3 regions of the Arthrobacter sp. TMN-50 genome follow, and region 2 is predicted to be linked to each of the others. Evidence: riboswitches for the same ligand, from Rfam matches in the RefSeq annotation. Region 2 holds a riboswitch; each other region holds the start of a gene.
What was found. A riboswitch is a leader RNA that binds a small molecule or an ion and turns the genes downstream of it on or off. The one in region 2 is predicted to bind S-adenosylmethionine.
Positions count from the first base shown of each region.

Region 1 (4,336 bases), on a different contig from region 2:
CAGCTGGACCGAGGCTGCCGCCAGCCCGGTCGCTTCGGCCGTACCCACCACGGTGGTCACCTGGGGGAGCTTGGTCCGGAGCACGTCAAGCATGCTGTGGGAGGGATCGACGGCGGTGACGTCCAGTCCGCGCTTCACCAGCTCCGCGGTGAAGAGTCCCGTGCCCGCGCCGACGTCGGCCGCGGTCGAGGCCCCGGCGGCTACGACCCAGTCGACGCTCTCTGCCGGGTAGCCGGGCCGGACCCTGTCGTATTGTTCACCGTCGTCGAGGTAGCCGCCGGCAAGGTGAATCCGCCGGGTGGCATGCAGACGTGGGCCGCCGCGGGGCATAGTGTGTTCTCCTTCGCAGGACGGGACAGGGTGGGCCTGTGCCTAGGGTATCGCGCACTGGGGGGCAGAATCAGAGGGAGGGAACCTGCGGTCGGCTATTCGCTGGTGTACGGCGCCGCGCCGGCCGTCCCCGGCGTATGGGGAGCCCAAGCCGGGAAGGTGCGGGTTTCGACCGCAGGAACCCAGCGTTCCTCGTCGACGATATAGTCAGCGGTCAGGCCGTGGGTCAAGAGGGACCGGAGGGCCCCGAGCAGGCGCTCCACATCGGCGAGTTGCGATCCGAGTCCGACGCTGGCCCTCAGCGATCCCGAGGGGAGACCGAGCCGGGTGAGCAGCGGATGTGCGCAGAACCTGCCATCGCGGAGCCCCACCCCGTGTTCGGCGGAGAGGTAGGCGGCTACCAGTCCGGCGTCGTACCCGGCGACCGAAAAATTGACGACGCCGATCGGTTCGGCGCTGTCGGGGAAGAGTCGGTGGACGCTGACTCCGGGCAGCCCGGCGAGGCCGGAGACCAAAGCGGACCGGAGTGCCTGTTCGTGGGATTGCCAGGCGCTGTGATCGAGCGCTGCGAGCATGCCCGCTGCGTGGGCGAGCGCGCCGGCGCCCACCACATTGGGTGAGCCGCCCTCATGCCGGGCCGGCCCGGTGGCCCAGGACACAGAATCGGCCCTGACCTGGCGCACCGCTCCGCCGCCGGCGAGATAGGGGGTACCGGCATCCAGCCAGTCGGAACGGCCCACCAGCACCCCCGCGCCGAACGGCGCGTAGAGCTTGTGACCCGAGAACGCCACATAGTCGATACCGTCCCGGCTGATGTCGATCCGACGGTGCGGGGCCAGTTGCGCTGCATCCACGACGATCCGTGCACCGTAGGCATGGGCCAGTCGCGCCAGCTCCCTGACCGGAAGCACCTCGCCGGTGACATTTGATGCGCCGGAGACCGCCAGCAGGGTCACCCCGCCGGCGGCCAGCTCGGCGCGGACCCGGTCCAGGGTATCGGCGAGCGTCGTACCGGCGGTGAGGCTGCGGTGCGGTAACTGCTGCCAGGGGAGCAGATTGGCGTGGTGCTCAATGTCGAGGTACAGCACGTCACCCGTGGCGGGGACGCACCCGGCGAGGAGATTCAGTGAATCGGTGGTGTTGCGGGTGAAGATCACCGTGTCACCACCACGTCCGCCCACGAACCCGCGGATCGCTGTTCTGGCATTCTCATACAGCGAAGTGGACACCTGGGAGGTATAGCCGGCGCCCCGGTGGATGCTTGCGTAGTAGGGCAGGACAGTGGTGACAAACTCCTGCACCTCGGCCAGGGCAGGGGCAGACGCCGCGTAGTCAAGGTTGACGTACCTAACCTCACCACCCCCGAGGACCGGGACCCGCAGGCCGCTCCCGACGACGTCGGCCAACGGGGCCACGGCCCTGGCTGGGTGCTGAGCCAGTGTACTGGGTGCAATGGTCATGAAGGGTCTCCAGAAATGTGGACCCCACGCAGGGGTGTCCGCGCTTGCCATACCCGCTCGGGTACGGCCTGGTCGTCACCCGGGGCACCCCGCCGCGACGGGAGGGTTGCCGGCCAGCAAACCGGGGTTTAGCGCTGGCACTCGTGACCAATAGCAAACAGCCTAGGGCACGAGGTGTGCCCGGGTTTATTTTATTACGGAATCTTAAAGTAGGTCATCCACATCGGGGTTGAGGATCTGCAGCACATCGTTGTGCAGCGTGCTGTTGGTGGCCAGGGCGTTGCCGCCGAAGGGGCCGTCCGTGCCCTCGAGGGAGGTGAAGCGGCCGCCGGCCTCGGTGATGATCGGTACCAGCGCCGCCATGTCATATAGGTTCAGCTCGGGTTCGCAGGCGATGTCGACGGCGCCCTCAGCGACCAGGCAGTAGGACCAGAAGTCGCCATACGCGCGAGTGCGCCAGACCGAATCGGTCAGCGTCAGGAATTCCGGCAGGTTTCCGCGTTCCTTCCAGCCCGACAGGCTTGAATAGGACAGCGAAGCGTCTTCAAGCCGCGACACGTTTGACACCTTGAGCCGGGTCGCTGCCGCCAACGATTTACCCATGTAGGCGCCGGTGCCGGTGGCCGCCCACCAGCGTTTACCGAGGGCGGGGGCGCTGACCAAGCCAACAACCGGCTGGCCCTCATCCACGAGGGCGATCAGGGTGGCCCAGACCGGGACGCCCCGCACAAAACTTTTAGTGCCGTCGATTGGGTCGATGATCCAGCGACGTGAGCCGGCGCCACTGCTACCGAACTCTTCGCCGAGGACCGCGTCGCGGGGGCGGGCGCGGGATAGCTGGCCCCGAATCGACTCCTCGGCTGCCTTATCGGCGTCGGTGACGGGCGTGAGATCGGGTTTGGTTTCGACCACCAGATCAAGGGCCTTGAATCGCGACATCGTCTGGTCGTCTACAGAATCGGCCATCACATGGGCAAGGCGCAGATCATCGTTATAACTTTGGCGGTGGTTCATACCTTCAACCTATCGCCTAACATCGCCATAGTGCGGGACGCTCTCCCGCCTGTGGCACCACTGATCGAGCGAAGACCCTTAAACAGCACAGGACACCGGCGGCGATGAGCCGCTTCGGTGTCCTGTGGGGAGCCGTCCAGTGGGACGGACTACGTCTAGGGGTTACTAGATAACGGTGATGTTCTCGGCCTGCGGTCCCTTGGGGCCCTGCGTGGTCTCGAAGTTGACCTTCTGGTTCTCTTCGAGCGCGCGGAATCCGCTGGAGTTGATTGCCGAGAAGTGGGCGAATACATCCGCGCCGCCGTCGTCAGGAGCAATGAATCCAAAGCCCTTTTCAGCGTTGAACCATTTGACTGTACCTGTTGCCATTTTTTCATATTCCTTGTGTGTGAGAATCCCCCCGTGCTTCGGGGTTCTCGTTGCGGTGTCAGCCTGGGGCGCAACACTGCAACTTCTTCAAGCGTATCAGGTCTATTGTTCGCCGAGCTGTTTGGCTTCCTGCATATTTCCCTTGGGCTCAGGGACGCTTGCACCCAGCAAACGCCGCAGCGAGGCAAGCCGTACCGGACCCGATACGCCCGCCAGCCCGTCCCGTACCCAGGGATCGAGGCCACACCTCACTGCGAGCCGGTCATGCCTGCAGCCCCGCGCACATTCGGCGGTGCCGGGTTCCAGATCGGGGAACGCCTGAAGAATCCGGTCAGGGTCGACATGGGCGAGACCAAACGAGCGAATGCCAGGGGTATCGATGATCCACGTTCCGGGCAGAGAATCGCCGGCCTTCAACGCGACCGCCGACGACGACGTGTGCCGGCCGCGCCCCGTCACAGCATTGACCCCGCCGGTGGCCCGGTTGGATCCGGTCAACGCGTTGACCATGGTGGACTTCCCAACCCCTGAGTGACCCAGCAGCACACTGACCTTACCGTCGAGGTGGGACCGCAACTGACTCACTGCATCGCCGAGGAGCCGGGCGGACAATCCGTCGTCCGAGGTGCTGTCAACCCCATCGGCATCGGCGGCGGTCCGGCTGATGATGACCGGCAGATCAAGGTGTCGATAGTTGTCGAGCAACCCGGCAGGATCCCGCAGGTCTGCTTTGGTCACGCAGAGGATCGGTTGGATACCGGCGTCGTACGCCGCCACCAGCGCCCGGTCAATGAATCCTGTTCTTGGTTCCGGGTTGGCTGCCGCCACAACAATCACCAGCTGGTCGGCGTTAGCGACCACTGCACGTTCTACCGGGTCGGTGTCGTCGGCGCTGCGGCGCAGCAGGGTTCGTCGTTCTTCCACCCGGACCAAGCGTGCCAGGGCGTCAGGCCCGCCGGAGAGGTCGCCCACCAGAGCCACCAGGTCCCCGGCGACCACCGGCGTCCGGCGTAGTTCCCGGGCCCGGGCGGCAATGACAAGTCGCTCACCCGCAGCGTCCTCGTCGACGACCGCGGTGTAGCGCCCGCGGTCGACGGTGATAATCCGGCCGGTGACGGCGTCGTCGTAGGCGGGCCGATCCTTGGTGCGGGGCCGGGAGCCTT
Region 1 covers NZ_JBTNDG010000001.1:127,897-132,232, reverse strand. The annotation lists gene ACX80A_RS00635 (class I SAM-dependent methyltransferase) at 1-330, opposite strand, end outside; gene ACX80A_RS00630 (aminotransferase class V-fold PLP-dependent enzyme) at 426-1,790, opposite strand; SAM riboswitch class IV at 1,826-1,939, opposite strand; gene hisN (histidinol-phosphatase) at 1,995-2,804, opposite strand; gene ACX80A_RS00620 (cold-shock protein) at 2,970-3,173, opposite strand; gene rsgA (ribosome small subunit-dependent GTPase A) at 3,276-4,336, opposite strand, start outside.
Region 1: another riboswitch for S-adenosylmethionine. It lies ahead of ACX80A_RS00630 (aminotransferase class V-fold PLP-dependent enzyme); the one in region 2 lies ahead of metX (homoserine O-acetyltransferase MetX).

Region 2 (4,336 bases):
TGCCGAGCAGCGGCTGCTCACCAGAACCCACGGCGGGGCCACCATCGAGAGTGTCGCCTATGACCTGCCGGGACGCTACAACCGGGACGCGTATGCGGAGCAGAAGCGGGCGATCGCCCAGGCCGCCAGCGACCTGATTCCCAAAGGGGCGGTGATTGGGCTGTGCGGCGGGACCACCAGTACGGCCATAGCGTCGGCCCTCAGTAAGCGCAGTGACCTGATGGAACCCTCGAACAAGCCCACCCTCACCGTTGTCACCAATGCAATCAACATTGCCGCCCAGTTAGCTGTCCGGCCGAACTTCAAGATTATGGTCACCGGCGGAATCGTCAACCCACGATCCTACGAACTCGTCGGATCGTACGCTGACGCGGTGCTGCAGCGGGTAGCCCTGGACTTCGCTTTCGTGGGAGTCAACGGACTGGATCCGATCGTGGGACCCACCATCAGCGACGAAGGTGAGGCTGCGGTCAACGCGATGGTCGCCAGACGCGCGTCCACCGCCTATGTCGTTGCCGACTCATCAAAGATCGGCACCCGCCGTTTCGCCACCATGACTGGCTATACCTTCAGCAATCTGATCACCGATTCAGGGATCACCGACGATCAACTGCAGGCCTTCGAGAAGCACGGCACTGCGGTGATCGTCGCGCCGACGGTGGGGCCCGACTAGCACCAAGGAACGCCCACTAGGATGGCTGGCATGTCCACCGAACCACCTAAGGCGCCGGCCACGTCGAGCGCCGCCGAAAGCTCCGCACCCGTTCAGCGCCGGCGGATCACCGCAGAGATCACCATCGTCCTCGGACTGTCCCTCGGCCAATCCGCCGTGTACGCCGTGGTGAATCTGTTGGACAAACTGAGCAAGGCGCCCCTCGCGGCGCAGACCACCCGGCTAAACCCGGTCCTCAACGACCGACAGTATTTCGACCTGGCGTACCAACTACTGGGCATTTTCTTCGCCCTGGTCCCCGTCTTCCTGGTCCTGCTTTTGCTCACCGAGCCCGGCAAATCGGCGTTCCGAACTTTGGGATTCACTTTCAGCAACCCGAAGACCGACTTCGGGTTGGGTGTCGGTCTCGCGGCAGTGATCGGTGCTGGCACGGTGGGCGTGTATGCGGCGGGTCGTGCGCTGGGGATTACGACGGCGATCGAACCCGCAGCGCTCGACGCCTACTGGTGGACGGTACCCGTCCTGATCCTTTCAGCGGTGCGCTATGCGGTGCTCGAAGAGGTCATTGTGGTGGGCTACCTCTTCCACCGGCTCCGGCAGCTCGGCTGGTCGGCGCCGGTGATCATCCTTACGAGTGCCCTACTCCGGGGGAGCTACCACCTGTACCAGGGCTTCGGGCCGTTCATCGGCAACTTCATCATGGGCCTGATCTTTGGCTACGCCTACACGAGGACCAAACGGGTGATGCCCCTGGTTATTGCCCACGCGGTCCTCGACATCGCCGGGTTTGTGGGCTTCGCCCTCTTCGGCCCGGCGATCGGAATCGGCGCGTAGCAACGGCGACCCCTTTACACGGGCTGGCTAGATTTCCACCAGGCCATTGGCTGTCTGGAAGGTCACCGACATGACGCCCGGGGTGCCGTTCGGCGCCACCCAGTGCACTGCGACGCCATCGAGAGGCTCAGTGGCGTCGGTGCCCAGCCACTCGGCGATGCGATCGGGGGAGCCGGCGATCGTCAGCGAATCAAGGCGGGCCGACGCCGGTTTGGCCTGCGACGGATGAAGTGCCTCGGTACCGTCGTCCCACCGCAGCATGTAGGGGACCTGCGGGTCAGCGATGAGCCCCTTGATCCCGATCTGCTGCCAGGTTAGTTCCTGCCCATCCGGAAATTTGCGGTTACCCGGCACGGCGCTCCGGCCCAGCCGCTGCTCGAATGGGGCCAGATCGTCCACCGCGACGCACCAGCCCATCCAACCGCCGCCAGCTTCGGAGCGGGCACGCACTGCCTGCCCGAACGGAGCTTTGTCCGAGGCCGGGTGGTTCAGCACCTCGACCACTTCCAGGTACTGGCCATTGAGCATCGGGAAGATCATGTTCCGGGTGCCGAAGCGGGGGTGTACACCACCCTTTACAGGGTCGACGCCCAGGGCGTCGGAAATCCTCCCAGCAGTTGCTACGAGGCCGTCGGGTTCACAGGCATATGAGACATGGTCCAAGCGCATGGCCTTAGTTTGGCACTTTGTGATCTGTGTCTCGACTTAGGGTACCCTTACCATGTCTTCAGGCCACAGACGTTCACATATTTGCGCCGGGAGGTGCTTTTCGGGTTATCTAGGAATAGGTCACGAGTGCCAGCACGGAGCGGAACGCCCGCTCCACCAAGCCCCGGCTTGCTGGACGGCAACCCTCCTTCGCGGTGGGGTGCCCCGGGTGACGACCAGGCGGCGGGCAGGGTGTCAGGCGCAAGCGCGAACTCCAAGGCGGGCGATACCAGTGGCAACACTTCACACGACACAGCAGGGCCCCGGCCCGGGGGCGCCCAGCGACGCCTCCCTGGCCCCTGCTGAAGGTCTCGACGGCGTCCTCCGCACTCGCAGCCTTGGGGCCTTCACTTGTGAAACCGGGGGGCACCTCCCCGACCTCACCCTCGCGTACGAAAGCTGGGGCACCCTCAACGACGATCGATCCAACGCCGTCCTGATCCAGCACGCGCTGACCGGCAGTTCCCACGTCGCCCGCGGCGACTCGGCTGAGGACGGCTGGTGGGACCAGCTGGTCGGCCCCGGGAAAACCATCGACACCACCCGATATTTTGCCGTGTCCATCAACATGCTCGGCGGGTGTTACGGGTCAACGGGACCGGCTACCGCGGATCCCGACGGCGTCCCCTGGGGTTCGCGGTTCCCCTACATCACGGTCCGGGACTCGGTCCGAGCTGAAGCACTTCTCGCGGATGCCCTAGGCATCGGGCAGTGGCATTCGGTGGTCGGTGGGTCACTTGGGGGGGCCAGGGCCCTGGAGTGGGCCCTTCTGTACCCGGACCGGGTCAACCGGTGTGCGGTAATTGCGTGCACGGCGGCCAGTTCGGCCGAGCAGATTGCCTTTGCCCAGGCGCAGCTTCGGTCCATCCGGTTGGACCCGGGCTTCGCTGGCGGTGACTATTACCCGGGCCCCGGGCCGGTTGACGGACTGGGGCTGGCGCGACGGATTGCCCACATCACCTACCGGTCCGAGCCCGAACTTGAGCACCGCTTTGGCCGGACCGCCCAGGGCGGTGAGACGCCGTTCGGTTCCCCGGATCCCGCGGACCGTGGTCGCTACCAGGTGGAAAGCTACCTCGATCATCAGGCCGACAAACTGGTGGAACGGTTCGACGCCAATAGCTACGTTCTGCTGACTGAAGCCCTCATGGGCCACGACGCCGGCCGCGACCGGGGCACCCTGCAGGATGCTCTCCGGAACGTCAGCGCCGAGTTCTTCATTGCGGCGGTGGATTCGGACCGGCTGTATTACCCGGGCCAGTCCCGCGTCCTGGCGAAGGCCCTGCCGGGTGAGGTGCCGGTGCACATGATCAACTCTCCGATCGGTCACGACGCTTTTCTGACGCAAATCCAGCAACTTGACGGACTGCTCCGGGAGGCCTTCTACTCCGCGCCCTGACGCAATATATCGTCGTCGCCGGGTGGCCAGCATGGTGGGTCCCTAACCGGCGGCGCCCGGTGGCATTCCCGGGCCGAAGATGGGGGCAGCGTCGGGTCGTTTGGCCAGTATGCCGTCCCCGGCGGATTGGCGCCGCAACCGGCGCAGTACCCAGGGCACGAAATAGACCTTGGCCCACACCAGATCCTCGGTTCGGGCGGTACGCCACCTCTTATGGGGGAGCGGCTGTGGTTCGAGGGCCGTCAGAGAGTGGGGGACGGCGAGGGTTTCGAGCACCATCATGGCGATGGTGTGGTGGCCCAGCGGTGAGAAATGAAGTCGGTCGTCGTCCCACATCCGGGGGCTGACCAGCTGCCGCAAGGCCCACATATCGGCGATCAGCGCGTCGTGGTGGGCGGCGATGATCCTCAGGTTCTCGTTGTAGATGGCGGTCCTGGACCGGAAGTTGCCGAGCACGGATTCCCGCGCATCGGGGCCCGTGAACAGCACCACGGTCGCGTGATCGGCGCGCAACGCCCCGACGGCGTCATCCAGGCGCGCCGCCAACTGGTCAGGATCGCCACCGGGGCGGATCAGGTCGTTACCGCCGGCCGAAATGGTGATCAGGTCCGGTTTCAACGCCAGGGCCGGCTCCACCTGTTGGTCCACAATCTGTTGCAGCAACCGGCCACGGACCGCGAGGTTGGCGTACGCGAAATCATCGCGGCTCCTGCTGAGTTCTT
Region 2 covers NZ_JBTNDG010000006.1:115,013-119,348, forward strand. The annotation lists gene ACX80A_RS09575 (DeoR/GlpR family DNA-binding transcription regulator) at 1-673, shown strand, start outside; gene ACX80A_RS09580 (CPBP family intramembrane glutamic endopeptidase) at 704-1,507, shown strand; gene ACX80A_RS09585 (VOC family protein) at 1,535-2,176, opposite strand; SAM riboswitch class IV at 2,295-2,429, shown strand; gene metX (homoserine O-acetyltransferase MetX) at 2,448-3,614, shown strand; gene ACX80A_RS09595 (SGNH/GDSL hydrolase family protein) at 3,657-4,336, opposite strand, start outside.

Region 3 (4,336 bases), on a different contig from region 2:
AACTGATCGTGCCGCCTCAATGACCCCGGGTTGGACAGTCAGCAGGTTCTGTTCAACGATGCGGCTGATCCCGAACGCGGCGGCCAGCGACAGCGTGAAGATGATGGCGCTGTTACCAATCCCGGTTCCGGTGACCGCCCGGGCCAGAGGCTGTGCGGCGGCGAGGAAGATGATGAAAGGGATGGGCCGGAAGATGTTGACAATGATGTTCAGGGTACTGAACACGGCGCTGTTGCCGAGTATGCTCCCGGCCCGCGTGGTGTAGAGGCCGATGCCGAGCAGGAGTCCGCCGAACCCGCCGAAGAGCAGGCTGAACCCGACAATGTAGAGGGTTTCGTAGGTGGCCTCCCACAGTTCTGGGGTAAGGGTAATGAGGGAATCCATCAGCTGAGCTCCTTCACAGTAATGCGACCGGACAGGCCGGTCAGTGCCGCGTCAACAGCGCCGTCGGGCCCGGTGAGTGCGAGGGTGAGATGGCCGAACGCCCGCCCCCGAATGTCGTTGATGCCGCCATAGATCAGCTCGAACTCGACGCCCGCCGCCGCCAATTCGAGGAAGACCGATGCCTGGGAGGAATCCCCGTCGCGGAAGGAGAAGGTGACAATCCGGCCGGTGTGCCGCTCCTGCAGAACTGCGAGTTCGTCAGCTGAGGGAATCCCCCGCACCACTGTGGAGACGAACCGTTGTGAGGAGGCTTCGCGCGGTGTGGAAAAGACGTCGAACACGTCACCCTGTTCCACGATCCGGCCACTGTCCATCACCGCCACTTTTGTGGCGAGGGTCTGGATCACGTCCATCTCGTGGGTGATCACCACGATGGTGATGCCCAATTCCTCGTTGACTCTTCGCAGCAGGCGGAGCACTTCATGAGTGGTTTCGGGGTCCAGGGCCGACGTTGCCTCATCAGCGAGCAGGATTTTCGGTGAGGTGGCCAGCGCCCGGGCGATGCCGACGCGCTGCTTCTGGCCACCGGACAGCTGTTCCGGATAATTGGAAGCCTTGTCCGCCAGCCCCACAAAGTCGAGGAGTTCAGTGACGCGCGCCCGGATCTCGTCGCGGCTCTTCCCCGCGACGCGCAGGGGGTAGGCGACGTTGTTCCACACCGTTTTGGCGTTGAACAAATTGAACTGCTGAAAGATCATTCCGATGTCAAGACGCAGCCTACGCAACTGTCTGTCCGGGACGCCGGTGACCTGTTGGCCGTCGACGATGATGGTGCCGCTGGTGGCCTTTTCGAGGGCGTTGATCAGGCGAACCAGGGTGCTTTTACCCGCACCGGAGTAGCCGATGATTCCGTAGATTTCCCCGGCCTCGATGTCGAGACTGACGTTGTCAATGGCGTGCACCGGGGCGTCGCCGCGGCGGCCCGGCGGGAAGCTTTTGGTGACGCCCTGCAATGAAATGAGAGGCATGAAATTCCTTGATGAATGACTCTGCGGCCGGCCGGGATCGCGGGCCGGCCGCAGGAGAGGGAGGACTGGCTAGCCTTGGGCGCGGGTGTCTTCCTCGACGGTGCCGAGGGTCGTCTGCAGCTCCTCAGGGGTGACCTGGAGGAACTCGGCGGTCCCACCCGAGGTCTCCTGAACGGCGTCCTGAACTTCCTGGTTTTCCTGGTAGATGCTGACCAGCTTCTGGTAGGTCTCGTTGGTTTCCTCGCCTGCGCGGGCGGCGAAGACGTTTACGTACGCGGCGGCCGCCGGATCCGCCGGATCATCCTGGGCTATGGCGTCCTCGAAGTTCAGGCCGGCATCCTGCACGAAGTCGTTGTTGATGATGGCGGCCGCGACGTCGGGCAGCGATGTGGGCGTCAATGACGCTTCAAGAGTCGTGACGGTAACCTTGGAGGCTTCTTCGTCGATATCGTCGATCGTGGAGAAGGCGCTCCCGCCGTCGTCGAGCACTACCAGTCCGGCGGACTGGAGCACCAGCAGCCCGCGGGCGAGGTTGCTTTCGTCGTTGGGGATGGCGACCGTTGAGCCTTCAGGGATCTCCTCGACCGATCCGTACTGGGTGGAGTACAGGCCCAGCGGGTAGATGGCGGTTGACCCGATCGGAGTGAGCTCTTCGCCGCTGGAGACGTTGTAACGAGCGAGATACACCAAGTGCTGGAACTGATTGAGGTCCAGTTCGCTCTCGCTCAGGGCAGGGTTGGGCTGGGTATATTCGGCAAAGTCGATGACTTCCAGGTCGATGCCTTCCTCGGCAGCGGCCTCGGTCAGCAGGCCCCACTCCGGGTCGCTGGCGCCCACGACGCCGAGTTTGATGCTTTCGCTGCCGGACTCGGAGCCCTCCGCGGAGCCGCACGCAACGGCAAAAGCGAGGAAGGGGACGACGGCGATAGACAGAAGTTTCCGGGATTTCATGATGATTTTCCTTTGAGTTAGATCCAGCCGACGGGGAACACTGGACGGGTGGCCGCTGGATCAGGAGATAAGAAGTGTTCGAAGTGCTGCGAAAACTGCAGCGACATTCGGGCGGAATTTCCTTGGGGCTACATGCTGGCTCGCTTCAGGATCGCGGGCGGTAACCACCACGATCCCTCAACGGGGTCAGTACCGGGTACGCCGTACTTGCCGTCCGGGGACTTGTTCCGGCGACCAAATCTTCACCTGGAGCACCCCGCTACGGGAGAGGGTTGCTGGTCAACCGGCCAGGGCCTTTGGTTGACACTCTTGATTCTGGAGATCACGCTAGGGCAGAAAATTTAGTGGGTCAAAACGTCGCCGTTATGGATCGTCATAAACGGCGCGGCATAGCCGTCCCGTTCATGCGGCCCCGGTGGAAGAATCGCCCTTGGGAAAGAGGAGTCGATCAGTCGGCTTCCCGACCTGTATCGCTGCGGCCGCTACTGATTGACCAAACAATGATCGCCCAGGCGCACATTGTCGGGCCGTGGTGCGAACCACGGTTCGAGGTCCTCGGCCGACATGGGACGGGTATAGAAGTAGCCTTGAGCGAGGTCGCATCCCAGCCCATTCAGTGTGTGCAACTGATCTTGTGTCTCAACGCCCTCGGCAACAGCAATCAGGCTCGTCGCATGGGCGAGCTGGATGCAGGAAGCCACAATCGCGTGGTCTTTACTGTCGGTAGTGAGTCCTGCAACGAATGACTGGTCGATTTTCAGCTCGTCGATTGGGAAAAACTTGAGATAGGTGAGGCTGGATTGGCCGGTGCCGAAGTCGTCGATTGCCAGGCGCACGCCGAGCGCATTGAGGATCTCCAGGGTCCGCAATGCGGCAACCGGGTCTTCGGTAAGCGCCGTTTCGGTGATCTCAAGGGTGAGGAGTCCCGGGTCCACGTTGTGGCGGAGGAGTGCCGCGGTGACCACTTCTTCAAGGCGCGGATCGCTAAGCTGGATGGCCGAGATATTGACTGACATACGAACCGGCGGCCGGCCCGGCGCTGACCGGTGCCACTCGGCCTGTTGCGCCACGGCTGCATCGATCACCCAGGCGCCAAGCGGCAGGATCAGACCCGACTCTTCGGCGAAGTCGATGAAAGCTGACGGTGCCAGCAGGCCCTTATCGGGGTGATCCCAGCGCACCAATGCCTCGAATCCATTCATCTGGCCGTTGCTGAGGTCAATCTGCGGCTGGTAGAAGAGGCGAAACTCTTCGTCCTCGATGGCCCGGCGCAGTTCGCTACGCCGGTTGAGCCGTCCGTCGTCGGGATCGTCATGGCCGAACTCCACTTCGCACCGGTTATGGCCACGCTTCTTTGCCTGATACAGGGCTGCGGCGGCGCGCCCGACAAGTCGGTCAGGGGTCTCGTTCCTGTTGGCCACCGCGACCCCAATACTGACCGTGATTTCAACCGTGGAGTTGCCGACAACCATCGGAGCGCTCAGGACTGAAAGTAGCTCCGTGGCCAACAATTGCGCATCTGCTGCACCAACAAAATCACTCACGACGGCGAATTCGACCCCGGACAACCGGGCGATGACCGCGGGGAGATGGACTGCGGCAGCGAGCCGCTGGGCCACTACGTTGAGTGTCTCATCTCCGGCAGCGATCCCCAGGTCCACGTTGACCGCCCTGAAGTGGTCGAGATCCAGAATAAGGATCGCTCGGTTCCGCTCGTTTGCGGTCGGCTCTGCCAGGAGAACCCGAAGCTCGGTGAGGAACCCAGCCCTATTGAGCAGGCCCGTGAGCGGGTCATGGGTCATCAGATGGTCAAAGCTTGCCTGCGCCGTTTCAGGATCAGTTGCCTGGTCAATGGCGCAGCGACGAATTTCCTCGAGTGCCTGCTCATAAGACAAAATGCTGTGATCGACCGTCGGGTCGGCATGAATTCGGGTGTCGGGCGCTTCGTTGACTGACTCATTTGGTGCTGGATC
Region 3 covers NZ_JBTNDG010000009.1:68,053-72,388, forward strand. The annotation lists gene ACX80A_RS11510 (methionine ABC transporter permease) at 1-384, opposite strand, end outside; gene ACX80A_RS11515 (methionine ABC transporter ATP-binding protein) at 384-1,412, opposite strand; gene ACX80A_RS11520 (MetQ/NlpA family ABC transporter substrate-binding protein) at 1,482-2,363, opposite strand; SAM riboswitch class IV at 2,562-2,678, opposite strand; gene ACX80A_RS11525 (putative bifunctional diguanylate cyclase/phosphodiesterase) at 2,846-4,336, opposite strand, start outside.
Region 3: another riboswitch for S-adenosylmethionine. It lies ahead of ACX80A_RS11520 (MetQ/NlpA family ABC transporter substrate-binding protein); the one in region 2 lies ahead of metX (homoserine O-acetyltransferase MetX).